Regions from separate parts of the Bacillus sp. ABA4_010 genome, predicted to be linked through region 2. Evidence: riboswitches for the same ligand, from Rfam matches in the RefSeq annotation. Region 2 holds a riboswitch; each other region holds the start of a gene.
What was found. Region 2 has a riboswitch for cyclic di-GMP ahead of ACXAEO_RS07275 (protoglobin domain-containing protein). Riboswitches for the same ligand answer to the same signal wherever they lie in the genome.
Positions count from the first base shown of each region.

Region 1 (7,426 bases), 300 kb from region 2:
TCACATCCGTTCCATTTTCATCCACTACTTTAATGGAGTGGAGATGATTCGTCATGGACTTGCGAAATTCTTTTAAATATTCTTGGCGAAGTGATTGCTGTTCAGTAGCTTCTTCTGGTGTCAATCCTTCTCCTTTTGCTTTTTTTGATAAAAAATTAATACGTGCCATTTTTTCAGCAGATAACATGAATGAACTCCTTTTACACATACATTTTCATATGTAGACATCTTACTAAATCGATGCCTTCTAGGCAAGTGATTCGTCTTGCTGCTTCATATACTCGCGATAACGGCGATGAACCGTTGCCTTTGAGACGTCATGGCCAAACCCTCTCAGCGTCGCTGCAATCTCCTCAAATGTCAGCTCATTTCTCCGAAGACGAACAATTTCCTCGATGGGAATTTCTTTGCGGTCTCTCCCTGCATTTTCTCCTGCATTTCTTAAATTCTTCTCAGGACGATACCCCCTTGCAACCGCCCGTTTCATTCCCCTTCTAATTTTAGCGTTATGCAATTTCCTTTGATATTCTTCCACAATACTAATAATTTCAAGCATCATCGAATCAGATTCAGATAAATGCAATTTCCCGTTGTGGCTGATCGTGTATACTTGAATATTCTCTTTCATAAAAAAATGCAATAGGGCAATCTTAGCATGACCGCGTCCAAGTCTTGTTTCATCTTGAATAAGCAGTACGTCGATGTTTTCCTGCTGGATGAATTCAATTACTTCCATGATCCCATCTCGGTCAATGTCAAACCCGCTCGCTTTTTCTTCCACAACATGAACAAGGTCAAAGCCATTTCGTTCGGCAAGCTCTGTCAGTTCCTCTCTTTGTCTAGAGAGCGAAGTCTCTTGTGTGTCTTTTTCCGTACTTACCCGGCAATAAATAATAGCCTTCAATCTAGATCACTGCTTTCCTAATTACTGGCGAACATTTGTCCCTCATGAAAATTTTCCTTTAGAATGGGAACGTAAATTACTTCCCCTGGTATAATCGGCTTATATTGAATGTTATTCTTTGTTTCTACCCACTCGACAAACTCCACTGCCGATAATTTGTGGTGTTCTTTATATTCTTGTGCCAACTCCCAAAGCGTATCACCGGCACTAATTGTAATTGTTGCATAATTTTCGAGGTCAGGACCTTTTGCAAAAGATGTTACAGCGTATGTAAATACTGCTAAAATCATAAAAAACGTTACGTAATATGTAAAGGACTTTACTGCTTTTTTCATCTTTATCACCTCATCATCAGAATGTCTGTTCTTATTTTAGTACGAACATTTGTTTTTAGTCAACACCTTTTCGAACTTATGTTTGTATCTATTCTCTATCCATGCTATAATGAACGTAACAAAGTCGTTGATTTGAGGTGAGAGAATGACAAAATTATCAAAACGACAACAAGAGATTTTGGATTTCATCAAAGAAGAAGTAAAATCAAAAGGCTATCCGCCTTCTGTACGCGAAATTGGAGAAGCCGTCGGGTTGGCATCAAGTTCTACTGTACATGGTCATCTCGCTCGTTTGGAAAGCAAAGGATTAATTCGCCGAGATCCAACCAAACCGCGTGCTATCGAAATTTTAGACAACGATGAAACAAGCCATATTGCTAAAGCCAATGTGATTAACGTGCCAATTATCGGCAAAGTCACCGCAGGCCAACCTATCACTGCTATTGAGAATGTGGAGGAATATTTCCCGCTCCCTGATAAATATGCAGCGCCTGAAGATCATATTTTCATGCTTGAAATTATGGGTGATAGCATGATAGAAGCAGGAATTTTAGATGGGGACTATGTCATTGTCCGTCAGCAGCAGACTGCTAATAACGGTGACATCGTTGTCGCTATGACAGAAGAAGACGAAGCGACTGTGAAACGCTTCTTTAAAGAGCAAAATTATATCCGCCTTCAGCCTGAGAATTCAACGCTGGAACCGATTATTTTACAAAATGTTTCGATTTTAGGAAAAGTAATCGGTGTTTATCGCTCTATCCACTAATAGAGACGTTATAATTTTACTCATCAAAAAGAGGAACAGGGAAATTTGAATCTTTCCCCGTTCCTCTTTTTACTGTTAGTTTTCTATATTGATAGAATGAGTGATAATAGCCATAGCTATATACATTTCACTTAATAATTGGACATCGCTTTATTAAATGGAAGGGTGTTCACAAGAGTTTTTTAGACTTTCCTCAATAATCATTTACTCGATTGATTTATATATTTAGGCTTTTGAAATGTCTAAAAAGCCCTCTCCAAATACGTCACGTACGTCATGAATAGCAATGAAGGCATTTTTATCCGTCGCCTTTACGATTTTCTTTAATTTAACGACCTCTTGCTTGCTAATTACAATGTACAAGATGTCTTTTGACGCTTTTGTATAGTACCCGTGTCCTGCGAAAACCGTCACACCTCTATCCATTAACACGTTAACTTGCATCGCAATTTCGTCTGGTTTTTGCGAGATGATGGTCACTGCTTTTTTTGGATTGAGCCCCTCAATGATAAATTCCATCACCTTCGTTCCAATATAGAGCATAATAACCGTAAGCATTAACCCTTCTGCCCCGATAATAAAATACGATGAAAAAGCAACAATTAAGTCAAAAAAGAGTAGACCGTAACTAATGCTCCAGCCGAGGTATTTATTCGTAATTCTCGCAAGAATAGTCGTTCCCGCTGTCGTACCTCCGACGCGAATAATTAAGCCAATTCCCACTCCGGCAAATACACCACCAAATACCGCATTCACCATCAGTTCATCTGACGCAATACTCCAGTTTTTCGTGAAGTGAAGGAAAAGAGAATGAAAGATGACCGCAACGATTGTGTAAATAGTGGTGGTTTTACTTAAATACCGATAACCGGCGACAAGTAAAATCGCATTTAAAATAAAACTGACAAGCCCAGGAGACCATTGGAAAAGATAATACAAAATAATGGTAATCCCAGTAACGCCTCCCTCTCCTAACTCATTAGGAATGACAAATAGATTAATAGCTAACGCAAAAATAAAAGAACCTAATAGAATAAAAAGAATGTCCATTACTCTTTTTTTCATTTTACATAACCTGCCTTTACTACATTTCTCGGTTTATATTTCATCATGTACTTTGCACAGAAAGGAACCGTCACGATTACCGGATGCTGCCGGATCACCATGACGGTTCCTTTCATAAAATCGACTTAACTTCATATTTCACAAGATAAGTCGCTCTTATTGTCCTGTATATTATTCACCTAAATCAACATTATGGTACACGCGTTGCACATCTTCTAAATCTTCCAAAGCATCGATTAACTTTTCAAATTGCGCCTGTGCATCTTCAGGAAGAGTAATGTCATTTTGAGCAAGCATTGTTAGCTCAGCCACAGTAAATTCCGTAATACCGGCATCTTTGAACGCCTCTTGAACCGCATGAAATTGATCAGGTTCTGCATAAATGATGACCGCATCATCTTCTTCTAAAATGTCGCGCGCATCTACGTCTGCTTCCATTAAGATTTCAAGCGCTTCATCAGCCGTTTTGCCTTCAAGCCCGATAACTGCTGTTGCATCAAACATATACGATACAGATCCGCTCACACCCATATTCCCGCCATTTTTTCCAAAAGCCGCGCGAACATTTGATGCAGTTCGGTTCACATTATTTGTTAAAGCATCTACAATAACCATTGAACCATTTGGACCGAATCCTTCGTAACGAAGCTCGTCATAGCTTTCTTCTGAACTTCCTTTCGCTTTTTCAATTGCACGGTCAATGATCATTTTCGGGACATTATATGTTTTAGCACGTTCAAGCACGAATTTTAACGTTTGGTTTGATGCAGGATCTGGTTCACCTTGCTTCGCTGCCACATAGATTTCAAGCGCGAATTTAGAATATACACGACTTGTATTCGCATCTTTTGACGCTTTTTTTTCCTTAATATTGTTCCACTTACGTCCCATTACGTTTCACTCTCTTTCACTTTTAAATCTATATAAAATGATTAATGAGGAAGTTAAGGTACTTCTTCAAGGTTGCTAGTTGCCGACCACACAGTTCTACCAAGCTAGCCCATTGAAAAGGTCCCGCTTATCCACTAGATTGTATTATACCTCAATTACACACTATGTCACACGTTTAATGACAAAAAAATGGATTAGTAAAAGAAGAACATTATCTGTTGAACCGTTCAATATTTGAACAAATATTCTAAATTATTGCCTGCATAAATAAATCTGGTCATTAAAGTGAAAATATACATATACGTGACGATAAATATAGTGAAAAAGTATTGATTGCAGGCAGGTGTGTTTTATGAAAAAGCGTAAATATAAGAGAATCGACTTAACGTCCCCTCTTATGGTAAAAGGAAAAATTCAAAAATATAAAAACAAATATAGCTTAAGTCATACGACATTACTCAAAGTAGAAAACATGAGCATGACGGGATTACGCTTCACATCCGACCTTAATTTTCCCGTTACAAATGACCTTGTCTTATCGTTGGAATTCTCTTTACTTGGCCGAGACGTTCATTTACTTGGGACCATTGTATGGAAGCAAAAAACGACGACGAGCTATATTTACGGTTTTGAAATTGCTTCTACTAATATCGGGTACATGAAATCGGTAGCCATGTTGACGAGATAGCCATTACCTTTCTAAAAAATAATCTTGTGGAAGATTAAGAACATCCGTAATAATCTCAATTTGTTCTTTATATCTTTTTGGGTCAGGACTTTCTCCCCTTAAAATTCGATATAAAGTAGGTCGTGATATACCAACTAATTTAGAAAATGACGATTTAGTATATTTGTGCATCATCATGTAACATTGTAGATTTTTTCCAATCAATTTGCGGTGTTCAAAAAAATTCATAAACTTCTCTCCTCTTCAAATACTTATGATCCGAAGAAAGCGTGTCGACTTTTTCATGTCCGTCAAATAAAAAAGTCCCCTTGGGAAAGGTGGACGTCATCATTCCATCTTCTTCGGCAGCCCGGCTATCATTGCAAAATGCTTTAGACCCGTGGCTTTGCGTCCCTACCTTTCAATAGGTTTGCTATTATCGGATTAGGTTGTATAAAAATTAAGCGCAAAAATATTCTAACATAAAGTCACAATGAAGCAACATCTTTTAAAATAAAAAACACAAAAAAAGCAGAATATTATTTTAATTATTTTCTCCTCTAAATCTCTTTAATTTTGTTAAAATAAAACCGATAATAACAGTAAAAAGGGAGGTAATACTCATGGATATCGCCGCTTTATCTAGTGCACTTGCCAATACAACACTTCGTCAAGATGTGAATATGTCTTTAATGACAAACGCGATGGATACAGCCAAACAAAATAGTGAACAAATGATTGATATGATAAAAAGCACCACTCCCCAAGCTCCACATCCTACTCTTGGTCATTCCATTGACTTGAAAGGCTAATGACAATGAATGGGAGAGACATTCGAAGGCTGTATGCCATGTGAATGTCTCTTTTCTTTTGTACAGTGACCCAACTTAAACATTAACAATCAGAAAGTGTATGAATGGTGATGCAACATGACAACAGATATTATTAACGATTTACAAACAACCTTGTCCTTATACAAAGACAAGCCTTACCTCCCATTTTGGGGAGAAATTCTAATTATTCTTCAGCGATTGAAAAAGGAAGGAGCACACTCGGAAAACGAGTTTCTACTATATGAGTTGGTCTCTTCTCATCAAGTAACTTACCAGCCTAAAGGCCATAAATTTTGCATTAAAGCTCCTGATTTTAATATTATTTTAGATGAGTATTCGTTTATCAACTCTCTTCTCCAAGGGCGTTTTTGGCCAAAAGAAGCTAAATCATAACAGTTGTTTTTATCATCTAATATAAATGATGGTAGACCCACTCTTGTAACCATCCGTTTACCTGCTTAGTTCCTTAGGGTAAATGTATTTTATTACCACTGATACAAAAGTCACCTTTCGACATATTCCACACCATTTCTCCTATATGATTAATACTTATAGGAGGAATGCTAAATGTTACGAATTGAAATGCCAAACGACAAATCACATGCAATCCAATCACAATTATTAAACTTCCAAAAAGTTCATAAAAGCCGGATGAATTCAACCTCTGCTTATCATTTGGCAGCCTTTCTATTAGGTCTGAAAGTTATGGGCGTTAACATAGCCGTTAACAATCAATTTCACTCTCACACTAAAATCGCTACTTATATTTTAGAAGAATGGGATGGGAATATACAATTTATCCTCAAAAAAGAAGAATAACGTTTACTTTGCTAGTAAACGTAGCCTTTTTACAAAATTTTAATGTTACTCCGCCATAAAAAATGTTAATATTTAGGTGTCAATATATTACTTGTTAAGGAGTGAATATATGATCGCCAGTCTTCACCTATTGTCTACCGTTTTCTCTCTCATTTTAATCGTCGGCTCCTCCATCAAAAAAAGCAACAACACCCATCGCGACCTGCACAACGTTTTTCTCATCTTAGGTTTACTTCTGTTCCCTTCTTCTCTGGCGTTCTTTTTCTTATAATATGGTTTAGCTAGACTCTGGCTCGAACCGTGTCACACTAATTAAACACATGTACGTTTTTAACAGATAGAAGGTCCCTTTTTTTACAATTAAAATATCTAGGTCAAATGAACGTCCAGAATGAATAAGATAAAAATAAGAAAGAACGGTTCATAACAAAAAAATACTGACTGTACGACGTTTTGGATAGGAGGGAGTATCTCTTGAAACGAATGACAAAAATTTTCATCGGTTCATTAGGTTTAACATTATTCTCTACCGGAGTATATGCTGGCACTATCATTGACCAATATAAAACACCCCGTGATACAATTGCGACAGTTGAGGAGGAAACCATTCATAAAAATCGGATCGGCGTTACCGTAAACGGTAAACCAACCTCCGCTAATACTTGGTATAGCGAAGAGGAAAAAACCTTTGTGAGCCTCCGTGAGGTTTCTGAAATGCTTGGTGCTGCCGTCACCTATAACCCAAGAACCATGTCTGCTGATATCCTTTTTCCACCGTCATCATCTGTTCCCATTCAATCTCCTGCAACAGATTTGATTACGAAAGATCATTTACCTTACAAAATCAATTTCTCTAATGGCATTTCCTTAACGATTAACTCCTATAGTGCCTCCATCATCAAAACAGCGTTCAATGTGACCATTACAAACAATTCACTTCAATTAGCCAAAGGTGCCTTCCCAACCGCAACATGGATAGTTACTGCTAACGACAAAACGTTATCCTTCGTTAATCGCGATCGAACGCTAGATAACATATCCGATTTATCCCCAGGGCAAAGTGTGACTGGAAACTTAACATTAGAAGGTTTACCACGCAGTGAAGATGATATTAACGCAATTTCTTTATTCGGAGAACTATGG
Region 1 is NZ_JBSWUN010000003.1:933,226-940,651, reverse strand. Features, by position in the region: gene ACXAEO_RS05845 (DUF896 domain-containing protein) at 1-187, opposite strand, end outside; gene ACXAEO_RS05840 (YneB family resolvase-like protein) at 248-904, opposite strand; gene yneA (cell division suppressor protein YneA) at 922-1,239, opposite strand; gene lexA (transcriptional repressor LexA) at 1,385-2,008, shown strand; gene ACXAEO_RS05825 (YitT family protein) at 2,234-3,073, opposite strand; gene ACXAEO_RS05820 (YebC/PmpR family DNA-binding transcriptional regulator) at 3,245-3,964, opposite strand; gene ACXAEO_RS05815 (PilZ domain-containing protein) at 4,317-4,652, shown strand; gene ACXAEO_RS05810 (helix-turn-helix domain-containing protein) at 4,656-4,880, opposite strand; cyclic di-GMP riboswitch class I at 4,993-5,076, opposite strand; gene ACXAEO_RS05805 (YjfB family protein) at 5,255-5,443, shown strand; gene ACXAEO_RS05800 (hypothetical protein) at 5,561-5,857, shown strand; gene ACXAEO_RS05795 (hypothetical protein) at 6,032-6,283, shown strand; gene ACXAEO_RS05790 (hypothetical protein) at 6,758-7,426, shown strand, end outside.
Region 1: it holds a riboswitch for cyclic di-GMP, as region 2 does, so the genes downstream of both, ACXAEO_RS05810 (helix-turn-helix domain-containing protein) here and ACXAEO_RS07275 (protoglobin domain-containing protein) in region 2, are expected to answer to the same signal.

Region 2 (7,426 bases):
AAAGCATTTTCAAGGCAGGGGTGAGGGACGTTCCATATTCGGTCAGTTCGTATTCCACTTTCGGGGGAACTTGGTTATAAACGATTCGTCTAATGACCCCGTCTGCCTCAAGCTCTCTAAGCTGCTGAGTCAGCATTTTTTGTGTAATGTTTGGCATTCGCCGTTTTAGTTCGCTCGTACGGAGTGTCCCGTAATCAATCAGGTGGCAAAGAATGACAACTTTCCACTTTCCGCCAATAACCTCCAACGCGGCTTCTACCGGAATATTATACGTCTTCAATGTACCTTCACTCCTTCATAGAATCTTTTTATACCGTATATACTAACATAATGTGTAGTGGACATTCATTCCATACGTATTAATATAACATACACCGCTTTATTTTTGCGAGTAGATCGCTATGTATGTGGATAGGATGAAAAAAGTGATGAATGTAGTAGCAAATATAAACAAAAAGAGGGGCCCCACTCTCTCACTCTTTATGGATTCGGGAGTGATAGAGTGGGGCAATTGCTTTATTTATTTAAAAAACGTTGAACACCTGCGACCGCATAGTCGTGATCTAATTGCGGGGTAAGGCCAGCGACAGTAACACTTCCGATGACTCCGGCTCCTGCAACGCGAATCGGGAGAGAGCCGCCAATGGCTTGATATTGGTGCGGGTCCAACAGGGAATGTTCATCATGTGTTAACCCATTTTCCTGAAAGCGGGTCGCAATGAATTGAGTGCTGCGATTGTAATGGTCGACAACACGCTTTTTGCGGTGCAGCCAGTACACGTTTTCTTCCGATGTTCCGTCCATTAAGTGAGTAAACAACGGTACACGGTTCCGCTCAATATGGACGGCAATGTTCACACCATTTTCCTTTGCGAGAGTTACGAGCTCTAAGCCTAAGTTTAAAGCATCTTCGTTTGTGAAGGATGGAAATGTTAAACTTTCTTCTAATTGTTGTAATTGTTCTGTATTCATGTTTGGATTCTCCTTTAATAAAGTTGTTGTTTTTTATCTAATCGATAGTTAAGGATCGCTAAAATAAAGGCAACAAGAACCATAATCGCACCAATCCAAGCGGTATCGAGCAAGTTCATGTAATCAATAGCCAAGCCCCCAAGCGCTGATCCACCGGCAATGCCGATGTTAAAGGCAGAAATATTTAAAGCGGAAGCAAGGTCTTTCGCACTCGGTACGAGTTTTTCAGCAAGTCCTACCATATAGGCCTGTACACCTGGGGACATCATGAAAGCAAATAGACCAAGCAGTATGACAGATACGTAGCTTAACCATTTGTTCGGCAACAGCACTATTTGCAGCAGTAAGGCGATGATTTGGAACAGAAAGACAAAGCGTAATGCCTGAACTGGATGATGATTCGAGATTTTTCCACCAATCATATTCCCCGCAGCTGTCGCGATGCCGTAAAGAAGCAGCATCCAGAAAATATCATTAGAAGAAATGCCACTTACTTGTTCAAGAATCGGAGTTAAGTACGTAAATAAAGCGAACGTACCGCCGAAGCCAAAAGATGTCATGAGTAAAGCCATAATAATTCTCGGGTTGGCTATAAGTCTTCCAATGTCTTGAACGGTTAATCTCTCCTTATTTTGATCAATTTTGTCGAGAGCGAACAAGTTGGCTGCCAAACCGATGATGCCAAGAACGGCTACGGCAAGGAAGGTCGCCGGCCACCCGAATTGCTGGCCAATGAGCGTGCCAAACGGAACGCCGAGAATTGTCGCGACCGTTAACCCAGTAAACATAATAGATATTGCTTGTGCTTGTCTGTCTTTTGGGACAATCTCGGTTGCCACGGTTGCGGCAATTGCAAAGAATACCCCATGGGCGACTGCTGTTACAATTCGTGATAAGAGAAGTAGTGTGTACGTATCCGCTACGGAAGACAAAATATTTCCAAAAATAAACAGAGCGAGCAAACTTAATAAAAATCCTTTCTTTGGAAGTTTGCTTGTCATAGCTGTCACAATGGGAGTTCCAATCGCAATGGCGGCTGCATAACCGGAAACGAGTGTCCCAGCTTTGGTCACCGAAATGGATAAATCGGCTGCGACGGTTTGAAGCAATCCGACGATGACGAACTCCGTTGTTCCGATAGCAAAAGCACTAATCGCCAAGGAAAGGAGTGCTACCAAGCTTTTCGGTGTGAATGATTTCAAGTAGATAACCTCCTTATGGTCGTTCTAGTTGTGTGGTAATATGTTGACTGCATTGTTTGAGTTTCTTACTGATTGTTTTATCCAAATCTTTCGACAGACGGCTTGCCGGACCTGAAATGGCGACACTTGCTACTACACGTCCATGCTCATAAATCGGGACGGCAATGCAGCGAACACCTATTTCGGTTTCTTCATCATCGACCGCATACCCTTGCTCTTTGATAGCTTTCAAATGATAAAGAAAGAGCTGCCGGTCATCAAACGTGTGCACCGTGGACTTTTCATAGTGCAAGTGCTGTAAAAAACGCTGTTGTAGATCTGACTCCATAAATGCAAGAATCGCTTTTCCTAAGGCACTTCCATGGGCCGGGTCACGATCACCAATTTGTGAATGAATGCGCATCGAGTGTGTACCGTCTACAATTTGCGTCGTCACCACATCTGTTCCATCGATAAGGCCAATGTAGAGCGTTTCACCTAGCTCTTGGCTGAGCGTATAAAGTGAAGGAACGGAGACCCAATCCACTTTTGGATTATGAGGCTGCCTCGGACCTGAGAGTTTATTCGCTAAACGAAAGCCATTTTGTGTTTTTTGAATATAATCCATCGTTTCTAATGTAAATAACAGCCGAAAAGTACTCGTTTTATTCCAATGAAAATGTTCCATCACTTGCGTCAGAGACATTTCTCCTTTTTCTTGAAGGAGATCAAGGATTTGCAAACCTTTTTTCAACGTTGACATTTCATATTGACTCATGAGCCGTGCCTCCTTTGCACACTTTGAATCATAGTTGGTGGAAGAAAGAATTTCAAATAATGAAGAATTGTTTCTATATGTGAAACAGGTTGTAGAGGGGGAGATAAAAATTTTCAGTTTTATTCCGCATTATCGGGCAAGAAAACCGCCCCCTAATAGAAGTTTTTTTATTGGAAAGTTGACTATATTCGAGTTATTCCGACAAAAAATGACGCCATTTTATTGACTGATAAGCAATTAGTACTATAATTGATATATACATAATGAAAATCAATAGTCTCAAATAACTTTTTTATACACAATTATCTAATGGATGATTCTTTTAGAGGAGGACATAGGGATGGGTCTTGATGTAATTAATGAGCTAAAGGAGTTATTTCTAGACGAGTTTACAGCGAAACAACGCAAAATAATGTTCGTTCTTTTTGTTACCGCTTTAATTGTATTTTTGCCTCTTATGGATTTGATGATAAAAACGGTGTTATTTATATGGACCATGGTGAAATAAAAACAATTGGATGGTGGAATGGAGAAGGGGATTCAGTTGAAGAAAAAGAGCAAAAAAGAAAGAGAGATTAAAATTCGCGCGGCTTATTTAATAGATGAACAAAGAAAGGCTTTAGCACGACACGATAAAAAAAGAGAAGAACAGAAAGAACGTCAAGTAGATTTGTCTCATGTAAGATTATGATAAAGGAAGTGGAGAAAAAGGAATGATTTTGCTCCGCTTCTTTTTATGTTTTTTCATTTTTTTCTGAAATAGCTGACGAATAGAAGATAGTTGTAGGTCAATTCGCCACGTTTATTGTTTGAACTCATGCCGCGGCTTTTTCCAACTTAGACTGTACATATGTATCAATGGACATATCTTTCGCTACTCGAAATATGTCGAGGGAATAGGCGAGATACACTATTAACACGATTAATAGAAAACAGGATAATAGAGAAGTATGACATTCAACAATAGGGTGGGGGAAACGTTAATGAGTTTGAAAAACAAAGTATTATCTGTTTCGTTATCTAGTTTAATGGCATTTGGAGCAGTGACCGCAGTTGCAGTTCCAGTAGGAGCAGTGGGAAATGGGCCGAATCCTGGACATGGTTCCATTCAAACGTCAATATTGCATACGTATGAAAGCATGGTTGATTATCTTCAAAAGCAAGATGCAAAACAGAGCGCACTGGAACTTGAAGTCATTGGACAAACGGTAAAAGGGCGAGATATTTACATGGCGAAATACATATCGGATCCTACTAATCCAACAATTTTGTTTTTAACGCAGCAACACGGAAACGAACAGCTTACGACCGAAGGAGCACTAGAATTCATTAAACATTTAGGAACGAACAAAACGAAAGGCGTTTTAGAAAATGTTAACGTACTCGTCATTCCGATGCTGAATGCGGACGGTGCAATGGGGGATGTTGATTTTTCACTTGATGACTACTTAGCAGACGGCGATCGTCATTTAACACGATACAATGCAAACGAGGTAGACTTAAACCGGGAACATGATAAGTCTGTTAGCGATATGGAACCAGAAGCGAAAGCATTGCACGAAAATGTGTTGGCCAAATATGACATTGATTATATGATTGATTTACATCATCAAGGGGCGATGAGTGAAACAGAAGGTGAGCTTGTGTCTGGCTCCATCCTTTACCCGACAAGTGGTGAAGTGAAACAAGAAGTAGTAGAAGACTCCAAAAAACTCGGGGCTGTTGTATATGGTGCGCTTGAAAAGACAGGCTGGGGACATTTAGGGAAATACAATGGTGGCTCTAGTAAAAATATCGGACGAAACGGGATCGCCGTTCGTTATGACATTTCTACGCTTCTATTTGAAATGCGTGGGATGTCCGATCACTATATTGAGTCGTACGCACTAGGGCAAAAAAGCAACGGGTATTTAATTAAGCAAACCATTACGACCTTGGATGCAACGGTAAGAGCCATTGCGGATGGATCCATTGAATCCGCGGACACTAGCTTTTGGGACACGCTTCCTTTCCAAACAACAAGAACAGGGGAAGAAGACGATAACGAATAATTTTACTAAAAAGAAGACTTGTACACATTGCGGGTCTTCTTTTTAATAAAATAAGGAAGAATAGAATTTTTTAATACACCTCTTTAAAAATCAGAAAATTTATAATATTTAGTATTTACAAGTGCCCAGATTTCTTGTATGATAAAGATACACCATACATACACCACCAACAATCTCACCAATTATACGACGAAAGGGGAGATGTGGAGAAGCTCTAACAAAAGCAACAAAAGGACAAAGGGAAGGTGTGATGCCAATGATTTGAGTGAGGCGAAGGCAACTGAATGAGTTGCTGGGTATCCGAAATGCCATCATTAAAATACTCTCTTGCCATGGGGAGTTCCTCCTTATAATATAGATGTACGGAAAGGGTTAGCATTTATCATGAATGAAGAAATAATGTAAGCGGCTTTGTACTTCCTCTTGGAATAGACAAGGCCGCTTCTTGTCGTTTCCCATACATATCATTTAAAAGGAGTCGACCGCCCAAAACATTGATGGAGGGGAAAACATGACCGAAAATTTGATTGTAGGAATGCTATACATTATCTTGTCGATAGGTTTGTTAGCCATTGTATTAATCATGATAGGGGGTGTTTTTCCCTTCTGGTCATAAAACGGCGGTTTGTTTTGCTATATTATTTTTATAAAAAGACTCCCGAATAGTAATAATATACTATAAAATAATAGTAGTTAGTTCTAAAAACATCTTTTTGTGAGAAATTATACCTATGGGAGCGAAGAGGAATCACCTGTATATGGGCGCTTGGGTGGTTAAGAGCTGGAAGCGCAACCGACCATAAAACTAAATTGTGGGAGGATTTATTTTATGGCGATGTTTGGACTTATAAAAAAAGAACCACAAACATGGGAACAAAAAGCGAAACAATTGGATGTGGTGATGAACATCCAAGATGAAGGAATAGTCGAAAAAATAAACATGATTCGATTGAGTAAGGCGGATTTACAAATGGCCAAATGTATGCAACCGGTTGTAAAGGAGCATATTCACGTCCTTGTCGATGATTTTTATCAAACGATTACCGAAATACGTGAGTTAAAAGACATTATTGGCCAGCATTCTACTATTGATCGGCTGAGAGAGACGTTAAAAGTTCATTTAGTAGAGTTATTCGGTGGTGAGATTGACGAAGAGTTTTTAATTAAACGCCTTAAAATTGCCCAAGTTCATTACCGTATCGGTCTAAAGCCGGCCTGGTATATGGGCGCTTTTCAAAATGTTCAGCACTCTTTAATTCATATCATTGCTAGAGAAGTTAATACTAAAGAAGAAGCAGCTCGATTCACAACAGCTGTCACGAAAATATTAAACTTAGAACAACAAATTGTTCTCGAGGCATATGAACGGGAAAATGTAAAGAGGCGTGATGAACAATATGAGGCAGCCAAACAAGAAATAAAAAGAAAAATCGTAGATACAAGTCTTGAATTAACGTCTCTTGCAGAACAGTCAAAAGCAGCGGTCGAAACATTGATTGGTAACAGTGATGCGGTCAATCAAATGGTTATTGAAAGTAATGAAGATTCAACGCGAGCGCAAACTTTTGTCAAGGGAGGACAAAGTAAAATCGAGGAACTTGTCCAAAATATAAAAATCATTAGCAATAGCATAGAAAAGATGAATGCTTCTGTGAAAAAACTATCCGAATCTTCCTCACATATTACATCTGTCGTGAAAATAGTGCAAGGTATCGCTGATCAGACGAATTTACTTGCACTGAATTCAGCAATTGAAGCAGCAAGAGCTGGCGAGCACGGAAAAGGCTTTGCCGTCGTCTCAAGTGAAGTAAGGAAACTAGCGGAAGAAACGAAACAATCGGTCGGAAAAATACAAGAGCTTGTACAAGCATCCAATACATATACCGAGCATGTAAGAGAAACGTTAATAACGGTTAATGAGACTGTTCGAATGGGGAACGAAACATCTATTTATACAAGCGAGTCGTTCCAGCACATTTCGCAATCCATTCATCAAAATGTTCAAAAAATGAACCTTGTCAAAAATCAAATGGACGAATTGGTAGCGGCTATTAAGGAAATTGGCCATACGACTGCCGGTGTCACAGAATCTGCTGAACGCCTAACTGAAACAGCAGAACTAGCATAAGAAAAAGAGAGGTTGACTAAGAGCAGCCTCTCTTTTCATTTTAGGCAATCTCCTTCCGATAATAAACAGCAGACAACCGTTTTAAACCTTTTAGTTTTCCAAGTTGTTCGTCCAGCATCGCAAGTGCCTCAGTTTTGTGGCCTTGTTGAACGTGTTCTGTAACCTCAAGCCAAGTGACATAATCTTGATCTCGTATTTTCCCCTTATATTTCTCATAACTAGAGTTGTCCTGTTCTTCATAGGCAACGACCGCGCTGTAATACCATTTCACATCTTCATCTTTCATTTCTAGAAGCAGCGCTTTTACTTCTGCATA
Region 2 is NZ_JBSWUN010000003.1:1,230,804-1,238,229, forward strand. Features, by position in the region: gene ACXAEO_RS07240 (winged helix-turn-helix transcriptional regulator) at 1-280, opposite strand, end outside; gene ACXAEO_RS07245 (heme-degrading domain-containing protein) at 517-972, opposite strand; gene ACXAEO_RS07250 (MFS transporter) at 987-2,174, opposite strand; gene ACXAEO_RS07255 (IclR family transcriptional regulator) at 2,188-2,931, opposite strand; gene ACXAEO_RS07260 (hypothetical protein) at 3,272-3,439, shown strand; gene ACXAEO_RS07265 (hypothetical protein) at 3,476-3,622, shown strand; gene ACXAEO_RS07270 (M14 family zinc carboxypeptidase) at 3,915-4,982, shown strand; cyclic di-GMP riboswitch class II at 5,707-5,790, shown strand; partial or broken gene ACXAEO_RS07275 (protoglobin domain-containing protein) at 5,884-6,345, shown strand; gene ACXAEO_RS07280 (methyl-accepting chemotaxis protein) at 6,622-7,110, shown strand; gene ACXAEO_RS07285 (hypothetical protein) at 7,151-7,426, opposite strand, start outside.

Region 3 (7,426 bases), 370 kb from region 2:
CTTTTAGATGCAGGATTGATTCAACGAGAAAAGGTTGGCACCTGGAGTTATTATGAGCTAAACGATACAGAGGTAAAAGCAATGCTTTCACCAGAGTTGTGCTGTATTTTTTACCCTAGAGATTGAGGGGAAAAAATTTTATCTATTAAATCAAAAAAAGTTGATATAAAGAAGGAGAGGAAATCAATGAGTACTTTTTTAGATTTTTTCAAAACATTTCTCATCCTATTTCTAGAACTCACGGCGCTGTTTATAGTGATTAGCTTTTTAGTGAGTTTACTGCAGCAAAAGGTAACAGAGGACAAAATTAAACGGGTTCTTGAGCGGCCTAATAGATGGAGCGGTTATCTTTATGGGACAGGACTTGGTGCTTTAACCCCGTTTTGTTCTTGCTCGACCATTCCGATTTTGGCAGGGCTATTATCATCGAAAGCGCCGTTTGGACCATCGATGTCATTTTTAATTGCTTCTCCATTATTAAATCCTGTTATTGTCATTTTGTTATGGACGTTGCTTGGGTGGAAATTGATGCTTTATTACATAGTAATCATTGCACTATTTTCAATGTTGATTGGCGTTGTATGGGATGCTTTAGGATTTAAAAACTCTGTGAGAGATGTAAGGGTGAGAAAAGGGCACAACGAAAGTCATCATGTAAACGTACCGAAATGGAAGGTAGCCATTAAAGATGCATGGTCATTCTTTTATCCTGTGTTGCCCTTCTTACTAATTGGCGTCTTCATCGGAGCGTTTATTTATGATTTTGTTCCGCAAGATGTCATTGTCCAATACGCTGGAGGAGACCATTTATGGACGATTCCGATTGCGGCTGTGCTTGGTATCCCGATGTATATTCGCGCTGAAGCCATTTTACCGATAGCGGATGCATTAGTCAGTAAAGGGATGGGAATTGGAGCTATTATCGCCCTTCTGATAGGAGGAGCGGGAGCGAGTATACCTGAAGTTGTGTTATTGAACAAATTGTTTAAACCAAAGTTAGTGGCTGCATTTGTAGTGTCCATTTTAATGGTGGCGATGACAACTGGATTTATCGTACAAACAGTTCTTTAAAAGGAGGTGAAACCAATGATCAATAAAATGAGTACAATTAAAAATTTATTCTCAAAGCCTAAAAAAGATTGCTGCGACGTTGTATTTGAAGAAGTTGCATTAACCGATGAGCAAGCGAGTGGTTGTGAGGGTGAGAAAGAACAATCAGAACAGGAGAAGAAAGCTGAATAATCTTTTCAGTTGAACAGAGCGGCCTAATCAAATCTGAAAAAAGAAGGGAAGAAAATGACGACTGTTTCTAGCCTTCTTTTTTCGGGACATCTAGGAGCTCTTTTTGCTTATATACTCATATTGGCTTTACACAGTATTGTCTATTACGTATGCTTAGATTAATTGCTTAACTATACATAAATGGATTAAATCTGACAATATTTCCTCTGGTATACATTTTTCGACATCTTTTTACATTTTTATGATAATATACTACTAGGGCAAATTTCACGAAAGTGGGAGACGCAAAGCCACGGACCTAAAGTAATGTCGATTACCATGGTGGCCGGGTTGCCGAAATGGAGGAATTTTTTTCGCCATTTTGTTACGTGAACAATATGACTCCGTTCTCATTTGCCTAATTTATGAAGAAAGGGAAGTAGTATGTTTTGAACAAATCAGTACTTATTTGTGATTATTGTTTACCTGTGAGAAAGAGATTAAAAGATATATTATGGAATAATGGATACTACACAATTTTGGAAGCTAGTAATGGAGAAGAAGCCATCGAATACTATAAGCAATCTGCTCCACATCTCGTCATACTCGACCTTATTTTGCCGCAAGTGGACGGATTAATGGTACTAAAAGAAATTAAAACGATGAATCCGTTAGCTAATGTCATTATTTATTCGGCTTTTTACCAACAGTCAATTATTGTGGATGCCATTGAACTTGGTGCCGCGGATTTTGTAGTCAAACCTCATATTGACATGTTAGAGCTTGTTTTGCAGCCTTTGAAATATGAAACGGCTGCTATATAAATCGATTTAGAAAATTCGGTATGACCAAAGGGTGGTGATGCCGAATTTTCTAACCTTTGAATGATCATTTAGGAGGGATAAAGAACCTCTTGTGACGTTTTTCTATTAAGTATATATAGTGTATAAATAGCAACTTGATAAAAGCGTTCGAAACAGGAAGTGGATATTCATTTCTCGTTTTGAACGCTTTTATCTTTTATTCAATCATCATGTCGAAATTCCTAGATTAATAGTTGCATGTAGCGGAATAAAGAGACCTTTTGTTCTATTTTTCTTTCAAATTTATAGAAAAAAATGGTATTTTAATTATGGGATATGTTACCATTTAGTGTGTAAAGAAAGAAAGAGGGGGAAATCAAGTGAAGAGTAAGAAAATAGGTGTTATATCGTTATCTGCAGCTTTAGCATTCGGAGGTTTTTCGACGGAAGCGTTGGCGAATGAGATGAACTTGCAGGCACAGGATAAGCCGATGTTTATGGTGGCAAGCACAGAGTCAGAAGTTACGAAAGAAATGCTAATCCAAAAGCTAAAAAAATGGTTTCCAGGCAAGTTTGACCATTTAGTGAGTCAAGATTTCTATTTTGATACAGGGCATCGTTATATGGAAGATGAGGAAGGAGTCGTCCGTTATCATCTTTCATTTCATAAAGAGTCTGGAAGCAAAACAGAATACGGCGGTGCTGAGTTCATCGGGGAAGATTTAGAGCTTCAATCGTTTTATTACTCTCCAGCTGATACGAAAGACGCTCTTTTTCCAGCAAAAGTAACAGAAAAAGAGGCACTTCAAACGGCGGAAGCATTTATAAAAGCACATGCGCCAGATCGTTCGTATCGAGTCATGACTGACAATGGACGTTATCATCAAGGGTCCATGAATTTAACAGAGCCGGTTCGTTACCATTTCATGTTTGAAAAACTACATAATGATCTTCCTGTGATGGGACAAAGTGTTAGCATTAGCGTCCTTGGGAACGGCGAGATTGTGGAATTTTACGGTGGGGAACCGTCGGAAAAGAAAATGACGTATGAAGAAAAACGTGATTTATTGAGTGCGGATGCAGCTCTCGAACAAATGAAAAAGCAGTTTGACGTCACATTGCAATATGTTGTTGACTACAGCTTCCGAAACAATGAACCACAAGTCAAACTTGTGTATGGAGTAGACAAGCCAATTAACACGATCCATGCGAAAAATGGAAAATGGCTCATTGACGGGGAATTTACGAACAAACTTCCTCAAAAGGGCAGTGTGAAAATGGTTGCCGCTTCACCGGTGAAAGACACGGCGAAGCCAATTACAGAAAAAGAGGCGAAGGCCATTGCTGAAAAGCTGTTAAAGCCAGGAAATGATGATATCAAACTGCAAATTGAAGAAGTGTCGGAACGAGAAGATGACATGCTTGGCAAAACGGTTTATTCCGTGCACTACATGTATCATAGCCGTAACTCAGGCCATGGGTCCAGCATCGAAATTGATAAAAATACAGGGGAAGTCATCAATTTCTATGACATTTCCGAAGATGTGTTCGGGCCGGTGAAAAAAGAGGATAAAAAGGTCACAGCTAGCGTGGCAATGGAAAAAGCGGTCGCGTTTATGAAAAAGTATTCACCGTCTGTGGTTCATGAATATTCGTATCCAATCAGCAGTGAAGACAAGCAGACGCGCGAAGATGGCTTCCACTTCTCGTTCCCGAGAGTGAAAAACGGTCTTCCAGTCATTGGGGATGCAGTGAATGTGTTTGTGAAAAACGATGGGTCTATCTCGCAATATAGCGTTCATTCACCGAACGTCACAGAGTGGCCGAACGTCGAAACGGCTGTTTCAAAGGAACAAGCAATGCAAGATTATTTAGATGCGTTAAAGGTCAACCTTGTCTATATGAATCCAAATCAGGAAGAGAGCATGTATTCTCTCGTTTATTCCCGTGACCTTGACCACCAGTTCCATTATTACAATGCCGTGACCGGCGAGTGGGAGACACAAAGTGACGATCTGAGACAAGGCGGAGTGGGAGTAGAGATTTCCCATCCAACAGCTGAAAAAGAATTGAACTACCTCATTCAAATGGGCATTATTGAAGTCGACGATCCAGACAGCTTTAATGCCGATACCCCGCTGACGAAAGGGGAAGCGCTCGAGGTACTCATGAAATCCATCGCCAATTATTACGAGCTTGAACATGCCGAATATAGAGAGAACGCGACGTTTACGAACATTTCGAAAGACCATCCGTTATATTCTGTCGTCGAATTGGCAGCCCAGCAACATATTATTGATACGACGAAAGATACGTTTTTAGTAGATGAAAAAATGACCAATGAAGAGCTTGCTTATTGGTATGTTCGTGCACTCGGCTTAGATTTAGCTGCTAAGCATAGCGATATTTATACATTGCCATTCAAAGATGCAGCCGAAGTCGACGCATCGTATAAAGGCTATGTAGCTCTTGCTGAAAAGTTCGGCTTGCTTGAAGCGAAAGACGGTGTTTTCGCACCGAAGCATGAAGTAACATTAGCTGATATCGCGGTGTCCAATATTCGCCTTGCGAAAATAATAGGCGAAGTGAAATAGAAAGCCTGAACAAAGAAGGAGCGTCATCTCTATCATGAAAATGGGAGGAGGTGACGATTCTTTTTTGTGCATCAACAGATGGAGGAATTGGCATGAAGAAGATTATATCGCTCTGTTTATTGCTTGTATGCATCGGGGGAGGGCGTGCCGAGGCGCTAAGCTGGGCCTATCCGTTTGTTTCTTGGAACGGGCATGTATATAAAGTGACCGAGGAGCAGGTGAAGGAAACAGACCTCGGCGAAGTGATAGGCGAAGTCGAACGGACTGCTGACGATCAGACAGGTGACTATTATGGTGACGCTTCCAACTTTTATAAAAAAGGCACGAAATATTATGAGTTGAAAGGTATAGAGAGCCACTTGGTCATTGCCGTCGAAGCAAAAGAAGGAGAATGGGTAAAAGCGGTCTACATCCACAAAACGCCGTTTCATTGGACAGATCTCTTTACGACATGGTTGCCGCTCCTCTTTTTACTATCAATTCCGGCTGTTTTCATATGGAAGGTGAAGAAGATGCGATAGAATACGCACTGTATTCAAAAGAAAGGCTGGAGAAAGTATGAAATATGTTATGAAGTGGATCTTGCTCATAGTTGTATACGGTGTGACGCTTGTCTATTCTGCGCCTTCCGTGTTCGCTAATCAACAAACGAAAGCGAGCATCGAGCAATACATCGAGTCATATAAGAACGAACATCGCATTCCAGGGATGGCGGTGGTACTTTTGTCGCCGGACGGTCTTTTTTATTCGAAGAGCTGGGGAGTTACAGGCGGAGAGAAAAAGGTTGTATCGACCGAGACTCCTTTTTTGCTTGGCTCTTTAAGCAAATCGTTTACCGGGCTTGCCGTCGTGAAATTGATAGAAGCGAACAAGCTTGAGTTGGACGGTCGCGTAAACGAGTATCTCCCTTGGTTTACACTGAAGGACGAGAAAGCTGCAGCCGACATGACTATTAAACAGCTGCTGTCCCATCGAAGCGGATTTAGCACAGCTTCAGGCTTACTGGTAGCAGATCAAGGCTCGAAAGATCGAGATGCCATTCGAAAAAGTGTAGAAAAGCTCTCGAATGTAGAATTGACAGCCGCTCCTGGAACGAAGTATCAATACAGTGATGCCAATTACTTAATGTTAGGGGCGCTTATCGAAGAAGTGTCCGGCCAGCCCTTTTCCCGCTTTATGGAAGAAAACATCTTCAGCCCATTGGGAATGAAGCACGCCGCCGCTAATTATGAAACGGTTGAGAAAAAAGGGTATCAACCTGGCTATCAGTCATGGTTTGGGATTCCGCGGGCAAGTAGCGTACCATATGATAATGGCGGTGCCCCGTACGGTTATATAGCGGCAAGTGCAAAGGATATGGCTGAATTTTTGAAGCTGCTTGGCGGTCAAAAGGGAAATGTCTTGCTTCAAGAAGAGAGCGCCGCGCTTTTTTGTCACCTCTCGCATCAACAGATGGAGAGAAGCAATATGGCTTTGGCTGGCGCATTTCGCAAACGGACTTTTTGGAACCGATGATTTGGCATTCAGGCTCAACTCCTGATTCCCGTTCGGAAATGTTTTACTTACCTGAAAGTGGCTTTGGAGGCGTTATTTTAACGAATAAAAATCACATTATGGAAGAAGCGGCGCTGTCTTATTTGACAAAAGGCATCATTAGCATGTTAAACGGGGAAGTGCCAGCTGAAGTTTCTCGGTCCGTGCCATATATCCAGCTTATTACTTTAATCGTTCTCTTTATTTTGGCTCTTCTTTTACTTTATTTATTAAAAAAAGCGAAGGCAGGACTAGGAGTGCAGCGCCAAAAAAGCTGGCGAGTGGCAGGCGTACTTTTTCTCCTATTAGCTGTAGCGTGGATTCCCCTTCTGTTATGTTCCGTCCAAACTCCATGGCATACGATTCAACTTTTTGCTCCTGATGTCGCTTTTCTTGTGATGCTGCTTGTTGGTTTTTCGGCAATCAATGGTGGGGTATGTTTTTACTTGTCATATGACAGGACAAATAAACGAACGTTAACCTCTTGATGAAAAGGACGCAGTTTTGCGTTCTTTTTTTGTGCCCACTTCACCTAAAAATTTTCCATTTATATACAAAAGTGATATCATAATGATATAAAACTAATATGAAAACGAGGTGCGTATTATGAAAGAACGAAAGGCATGGTATGTGAACGGGTTTGTTGGGATTATTGCTGTCCTTCTTTCAGTGGGGGCAGGGGTCTTTTTTTTCACCGAGCAGCAGTTTAGTCTCGGTATTCCTTTTCTTTTGGCAGCTGTCATTCTTGGAAGTGGTATTACCATCGTCCAACCGAATCAAGCAAAGGCCGTTATCTTTTTTGGCCGGTATTTAGGGACCATTCGCGATAGCGGCATGTTTTTAACAACGCCGTTTGCGCTTCGTAAAACGGTTTCTCTGCGCGTCCGCAATTTTAACAGTAAAAAGCTGAAGGTGAACGATGTAGAAGGAAATCCAATTGAAATCGCCGCTGTCATTGTGTTTAAAGTTGTCGATTCAGCGAAAGCGATTTTTGATGTTGACCATTATGAAGAATTTGTGGAAATTCAAAGCGAGACCGCTGTTCGCCATGTCGCCACGAAATACCCGTACGATACGTTTGAGGACGTTGAGCTAACATTGAGGGGAAATGCGGATGAAGTGGCGAATGAATTGACACGCGAGTTGCAAGACCGTCTTCAAGTCGCCGGTGTGGAAGTGATAGAGGCGCGCCTGACCCATTTGGCGTACTCGACTGAAATTGCGAGTGCGATGTTGCAGCGTCAACAGGCAACGGCAATTTTGTCTGCACGGAAA
Region 3 is NZ_JBSWUN010000003.1:1,600,399-1,607,824, forward strand. Features, by position in the region: gene ACXAEO_RS09085 (ArsR/SmtB family transcription factor) at 1-126, shown strand, start outside; gene ACXAEO_RS09090 (permease) at 187-1,071, shown strand; gene ACXAEO_RS09095 (hypothetical protein) at 1,087-1,242, shown strand; cyclic di-GMP riboswitch class I at 1,492-1,580, shown strand; gene ACXAEO_RS09100 (response regulator) at 1,671-2,045, shown strand; gene ACXAEO_RS09105 (YcdB/YcdC domain-containing protein) at 2,405-4,618, shown strand; gene ACXAEO_RS09110 (hypothetical protein) at 4,711-5,139, shown strand; partial or broken gene ACXAEO_RS09115 (serine hydrolase domain-containing protein) at 5,327-6,639, shown strand; gene ACXAEO_RS09120 (SPFH domain-containing protein) at 6,758-7,426, shown strand, end outside.
Region 3: it holds a riboswitch for cyclic di-GMP, as region 2 does, so the genes downstream of both, ACXAEO_RS09100 (response regulator) here and ACXAEO_RS07275 (protoglobin domain-containing protein) in region 2, are expected to answer to the same signal.